One region of the Duganella rhizosphaerae genome, then DNA from elsewhere that is predicted to be linked to it. Evidence: riboswitches for the same ligand, from Rfam matches in the RefSeq annotation. Region 1 holds a riboswitch; the other holds the start of a gene.

Region 1 (3,407 bases):
CCAGGCGATCTGGGTCAGTTCGCCCAGGGTCTTCAGCTCGCCCAGCTGGGCTTCGTCGTTGGCGTCGTAGATCGAGCCGGGACGCAGGCCGTCGCCCAGCGAGAACGAGACGTCGTAGGCCTTCATGATTTCGCAGATCTCTTCGAAGTGCGTGTACAGGAACGATTCCTTGTGGTGCGCCAGGCACCACTTGGCCATGATCGAGCCGCCGCGCGAGACGATGCCGGTCAGGCGCTTGGCCGTCATCGGCACGTAGCGCAGCAGCACGCCGGCGTGGATGGTGAAGTAGTCGACGCCCTGCTCGGCCTGCTCGATCAAGGTGTCGCGGAAGATTTCCCAGGTCAGGTCCTCGGCCTTGCCGTTGACCTTTTCCAGCGCCTGGTAGATCGGCACGGTGCCGATGGGCACCGGGCTGTTGCGGATGATCCACTCGCGCGTTTCGTGGATGTGCTTGCCGGTCGACAGGTCCATGACGTTGTCGCCGCCCCAGCGGATGGCCCAGGTCATCTTCTCGACTTCCTCGCCGATCGACGAGGTGACGGCGGAGTTGCCGATGTTGGCGTTGATCTTGACCAGGAAATTGCGGCCGATGATCATCGGCTCGATTTCCGGGTGGTTGATATTGGCCGGGATGATGGCGCGGCCGCGGGCGATTTCCTCGCGCACGAATTCCGGCGTGATGGTGGCCGGGATGCTGGCGCCGAACGACTGGCCCGGATGCTGGCGGCCCATCAGGTCGGCCAGGCGCTGGCCCATCGGGCCGGAGTTCTTCAGGTCTTCCATGTACTCCTGGCGGCGCAGGTTTTCGCGGATGGCGACGAACTCCATCTCGGGCGTGACGATGCCCTGGCGCGCGTAGTGCATCTGCGTGACGTTCTTGCCTTCACGGGCGCGGCGCGGCTTGCGGTGCAGGTTGAAGCGCAGCTCGGCCAGCGCCGGGTCGGCCAGGCGCGCCTGGCCGTATTCGGAGGTCGGGCCGTCCAGTTCCTCGGTGTCGTTGCGCTCCAGGATCCACGGCAGGCGCGGCGTCGCGGCCAGGCCGGAGCGGATGTCGATCACGGCGTCGGGATCGGTGTACGGGCCGGAGGTGTCGTAGACGTAGATAGCCGGATTGGCTTCGAAGCCGAACGAGGCCGGCGTGTCGGACTGGGTGATTTGGCGCATCGGCACGCGGATGTCCGGACGGCTGCCTTCGACGTAGACTTTGCGGGAATTCGGCAAGGGCTTGATGGCTGCCTCGTCCACCGTGGCGGTGGCGGAGAGGAATTTGGCGTTGGCGTTCATGTGGCTCCTTCGTTAGCTACAGGAGCCAGCAAAGGAGATTGGACGGTGCCGCTCACAGGGTGTGGCGGCGGTGTCCTAAGCTTCCCTTCGCTGGCATTATCCAGATCAGGTTCGGAGGGTATTTCTCACCCGCGCATCGCAATGCGCAGGACCCCTAGCGTGTGCCACCTTGCGGCAGCGGGGCGATTATACGCCGCGCCGCGCCGCGCGGACAACGTCGGCGTTAAAAAAAACCACAATACCTGGTATGGCGCCTGGCAGGACGCGGCAGGCGGGCCGATGTGTAACAAATGTAAAAGCCGCGCACTATGTTCGCCATCCAACATAGAAGTTTCCAAGAAGAACTCACAATATCCGCACAGCGACACGCATGTCGCCACAACAAGCGCCGCAGGCGCGACTATCTGGAGATCGATCATGAAACCAGCACACCCATCCATCTATCTTGCCGCCGTCGCGGCCTTCAGTCTGGCCGGCCTGAGCGCCTGCGGCGGCGGGGGCGGCGGCAGCGGCGATACCGCGCCGGCCACCACCATGGGCACGCTGTCGGTGTCGCTGACGGACGCGCCGTCGTGCGGCTTCGACGCCGTCAACGTCACCGTCAACAAGGTGCGCGTCCACCAGAGCAGCACGGCCAGCGACACCGACGCCGGCTGGACCGACATCACGCTGGCCCCGGCCCGCAAGATCAACCTGCTGAACCTGACCAACGGCACGCTGGAGGCGCTGGGTCAGACGTCGCTGAGCGCGGGCCACTACACGCAGTTGCGGTTGGTGCTCGATCCCAACACCGGCAACGGCCTGGCCAACTCCGTGCTCGTCAGCGGCGGCACCAGCGAGCAATCGCTGGATACGCCGAGCGCGGTCCAAAGCGGCATCAAGCTGGTCAACGCCTTCGACGTCGCCGCCGGCCAGCGCGTCGACCTGGTGCTGGACTTCGACGCCTGCAAATCCATCGTCACCAAGGGCAATGGCAAGTACGCGCTGAAGCCGGTGGTGAAGGTGATTCCGACCACGCTGAACGGCATCGGCGGCTTTGTCTCGACCGCGCTGCTGGGCAGCCACGTGATGGTGTCGGCGCAGCAGAACGGCGCCATCGTCAGCGCCACCACGCCCAACGCCGTCACCGGCGAGTTCGCACTGAGTCGCCTGCCGCTGGGTAACTACGACGTGGTGGTCACGGCCGACGGCAGCGCCGCCGCCGTGGTCGGCACGGTGCCGGTGACCAGCACCACGGCCACGGTCGCGATCAGCACCGCCGCCGCGCCGATCACGCTGCCGGCGGCCACCACCGGCAGCATCGGCGGCGCCGTCGCCTTGACCCCGGCCAGCAGCACCGCCACCGCCTACGTCGCCGCCAAGCAAAGCTTCGTGGCCGGGCCGACGGTCACCATCAAATACCAGGGCGCCGACCTGGCCAGCGGCAGCTACACGCTGAGCGGCCTGCCGGTCAGCGCGCCACGGTACGCGGTGTACAGCGCCACGCTGCCGCTGCAATTTGCCAGCGCCGCCACGGTGCTGCCCGGCCCCGGTAAATACCTGGTCGAGGCCTCGGCCGAGGGCTACACCACGGCCAGCCTGCCGCTGGTCGATATCTCGCTGACCAACCAGAGCAACGTCAACTTCAACCTGAAGCCGTAAGCGCCGGCTGGCTTGCCCTGCTAGCGGAAGGGCAAGCCCAGCAACCTGGCCCATTGGCGATCGCCGGGATAGCGATCGCGGTCGTCGACGCCCAGCCGTTGCGGCGCGGCGGCCGGCAGGCGGAAGGTGCCGAACAGCTGGTCCCAGATCGAGACGGTGGCGCCATAGTTGCCGGCCTCGTCCCGGTTTGCGCTGTGGTGGAAACGGTGCAGCTCGGTGCCGACCAGCAGCCGGTTGAACCACCCCGCCCTGGCGTCGACATTGAAGTGCGACACCAGGCCCTGGAAGCCGTTGAACACCGAGGCCGCGAACACGGCCGCCGGCGAGAAGCCGAACAGGATGGCGGGCAGCATCAGCAACACGCGGACGTAGGCGCTGTTGATCGGGTGTCCCACCACGTGCATGAACACATAGACTTCGCCGGGCAGGTGGTGGACCGCATGGGTCTTCCACAGCCAGCGGCCCAGCGCGCCCCGCCCTTC
Region 2 (3,407 bases), on a different contig from region 1:
TCGCACGACCTGCGCACGCCGCTGGCGCGCATGCAGCTGGAGGTGGAGATGGCCAACCTGTCGAACGAGGCGCGCGAAGGCATCCAGTCCGACATCGGCCAGATGGACGACATCATCGGCCAGTTCCTCGACTACGCCAAGCCGACCGAGGTGTCGAGCTTCATCAACGTCGACCTCAGCGAACTGCTAGAGGAGACCGCGCATGAAGCCGGCCGCCTGCCGGACGTGCGCATCAGCACCGACATCGTCGCCAACGCCCACGTGATGGGCAACGCCACCGACATCAAGCGCGTCATCAACAACCTGATCGAGAACGCCCGCCGCTACGGCAAGACGCCCGGCAGCGAGCTGACCGAGATCGACATCAAGTGCAGCATGAAGGGCATGCACACCTCGCGCCGCGTGATCGTCGAGGTGCAGGACCACGGCAGCGGCGTGCCGGCCGACCAGATCGAGCAGCTGCTCAAGCCCTTCACCCGGCTCGACAGCGCGCGCGGCCAGGCCAACGGCGCCGGCCTGGGCCTGGCCATCGTCGACCGCGTGATGCTGCGCCACGGCGCCGAGCTGCACGTGCGCAACCGCGACGGCGGCGGCCTGCTGATCCAGATCGTGATGAAGGCGGCTTGATGCGGGCAATGTATTTTGCAGTGCTGCTGGCTGCCGCCGGCCCCGCCGTGGCCGCCAAGCCGGCCAAACCGTCCGCGCCGCCGCCCATCGAACAACGCGCCCCCAGCGACGAGGAACGCAACTCCTTCGACGACTATTTCCGCCAGAAGATGCTGGCCGAATCCCGGGGCGCGCGTCCGGTGCCGCCGCTGTTCGCGCCGGACTTCGACATCCAGCGCCAGCGCGGCAAGCCGTGGCAGGTCATCGCCCGCGTCGATTCGGCGCCGCGCCATTCGGCGGTCGACCTGTGCCGGCAAATCCGTTCGAGTTTTGTCTACGACGCCAAGGCGCCCAGGGATGGCCGCTGGACCGAATCGGCCCAGCCGCCGAGCTGGCATGTATGGCTGGCCCAGCCCAAGACCATCTGCACCGCCGCCCCGCACACGGTGTTGATGGACCAGACGCTGCCGCCGGAAGACGTGGTGGCGCTGCTGCGCCAGTATCCCGAACTGCTGAGCCGCGCGCGCCTGCTGTTCGCCGGCAACTCGCAATGCATCCGCCAGCGCGCGCTGCCGTTCACGCTGCGCGCGATCGCACCGGCGCCGCCAGCGTCCGGCGCGCCCGTCATGTTCAGTCTGGTATTTGAGAGCGACCGCGACACGATCGCCCGCGTCGCCGTGCGCAAGCACCGCGGCGAGTATGCGGCCTGGAACGTCAGCTGCGACTGACGCTGCCGCTGCTGCCGCTACTGCCGCTACCGCTGCCGCGGTTGATCGGATGGTCCTGCGGCTCCAGCAGCCGGGTCAGCAGCAGCTCGGTCGAGCCGTAGCCGTACAGCGAATCCGTCTCCAGGCCCTGTGTGTCGTAAGGCACGGACTCTTCGCGCTCCGAGCGGCTCGGGTCCGCATCCGAATACGTCACGCGCCAGGCGCGCTTGAGCGCGTCGGCGCGGCGCAGGAACTGCGGCATCGGCCACATCGCCGGATTCCAGTCGGCGATATCGCCCAGCACGCGCCAATGGCCACTGGCCAGCGCCATGTCGCCCACCCGCAGCACCTTGACGGCGTCCTGCGGTTGCAGCGTATTGAGCTCCTCCAGCGACGGCAAGCGCGGCAGCTTGGGACCGAACAGATACGCCAGCATGATCTTGCTGCCCGGCGACAAACGCGCCACCAGACCCCAGCCATAGCCGCCATCCAGCAACGGTATGGCAAACCAGCTTCCCTCTTGATACGACTGCCTCATTCCTGCCCTTTCACTTGCACGATGCAGCAGAGTGTCGCCAAAATGTATTGACATGATGGCGCCTCCGTTAAAAGCTGTGTCTGCTTCGTTGGCGCCCTGCGGCGCAAAACGCAAGTGTAGCGGCGCGGCGCGGATCGCGGCGCACGGCACCGCATGTGCTACACTAGCGCCTCGCTAGGGGTCCTGGAGCTTTGCTTCCGGGTGAGAGATACCCTTCGTACCTGATCTGGATAATGCCAGCGAAGGAAAGCGCAAAGTGGTTCTCCCCTCCTTTGATGGCTCTCCTCGCGGCTCCCAGCCGAACACGTAGAGAGTCCATATGTCCACACCAAAATTTGCAGTTTCCGTCATCGCCCTGGCGGTGTTACAGGCTTTTCCTGGCGCCGCCGTCGCTGCCTCCTCCGCCGCCGAGCAAGCCATGCCCGAAGTGGTGATCACCGGCGCCAAGGCGCAGGCCAGCCGCGCCAGCGTGGCCGGCTTCTCCAGCGCGCCGCTGCTGGAAACCCCGGCCTCGGTCAGCGTGCTAACCGCGCAGCAGATGCTGGACCTGCAAATCCGCTCCACCACCGACGCCGCCCGCTACGACGCCAGCATCGGCGATTCCTACAACGCGGTCGGTTACTCGGAACAGTTCTCGATCCGCGGCTTCAAGCTGGACAACGCCTCCAGCTACCGCAAGGACGGCATGGCCATCTCGGCCGACACCCAGATTCCGCTGGAAAACAAGGAGCGCCTGGAAGTGCTGAAAGGCCTGTCCGGCCTGCAATCGGGCGTCTCGGCGCCGGGCGGCATCGTCAACTACGTCACCAAACGCCCGACCGATACGCCGGTGCGCACGGTGGTGCTGGAAGAACGCGAACGCGGCACGCTGTACGGCGCCGTCGACCTGGGCGGCCGCTTCGAGGACCAGCGCTTCGGCTACCGCTTCAACGCCGCCGCCGAGCGCCTGCGTTCCTACATCAAGGGCGCCGACGGCAACCGCAAGTTCGTCTCGGCCGCCTTCGACTGGAAGATCTCGCCGCAGGCGCTGCTGCAAGTGGACGCCGACTACCAGAAGAAATCGCAAGTGACCGCGCCCGGCTTCCAGCTGCTGAACAACACAACGCTGCCGAACATCCCGGCCGACACCATGCTCAACAACCAGCCGTGGAGTCGTCCGGTCGAGACCACCAGCAGCAATATCGGCGCCCGCTTCGAATACAAGTTCACGCCCGACTGGAGCACCACCGTCAGCGCCAACCAGCACCAGTTCAAGCGTGACGACTACACCGCCTTCCCTTACGGCTGCGGCGCGCAAGGCCTGTACCCCGGCTACTGCGGCAACGGCGACTACGACGTCTACGACTACGTCAGCCTGGGCGAGAAGAAATCGCCGCTGACCGTGCAGGCGCTGGTGCAGGGCAAGTTCAGCACCGGCTCGCTCAAGCATGAGTTCACCGGCGGCGCATCGCTGTTCAAGAACAGCGAGAAATGGGGCGATTACCTGTACACCCAGGCCGGCCCGAAAGGCGACGCGTTCAGCAACATCTATCACCCGATCATGGTGGCGCCGAACG

Evidence for each region. A riboswitch is a leader RNA that binds a small molecule or an ion and turns the genes downstream of it on or off. The one in region 1 is predicted to bind thiamine pyrophosphate.
Region 2: it holds a riboswitch for thiamine pyrophosphate, as region 1 does, so the genes downstream of both, RUGAMON1_RS01245 (TonB-dependent siderophore receptor) here and thiC (phosphomethylpyrimidine synthase ThiC) in region 1, are expected to answer to the same signal.

Annotation. Positions count from the first base shown of each region.
Region 1 covers NZ_BPWK01000002.1:153,964-157,370, reverse strand. The annotation lists gene thiC (phosphomethylpyrimidine synthase ThiC) at 1-1,284, opposite strand, end outside; TPP riboswitch at 1,350-1,450, opposite strand; gene RUGAMON1_RS04580 (DUF4382 domain-containing protein) at 1,702-2,925, shown strand; gene RUGAMON1_RS04575 (sterol desaturase family protein) at 2,946-3,407, opposite strand, start outside.
Region 2 covers NZ_BPWK01000001.1:280,147-283,553, reverse strand. The annotation lists gene RUGAMON1_RS01260 (sensor histidine kinase family protein) at 1-627, shown strand, start outside; gene RUGAMON1_RS01255 (hypothetical protein) at 627-1,334, shown strand; gene RUGAMON1_RS01250 (Imm26 family immunity protein) at 1,321-1,851, opposite strand; TPP riboswitch at 2,018-2,116, shown strand; gene RUGAMON1_RS01245 (TonB-dependent siderophore receptor) at 2,171-3,407, shown strand, end outside.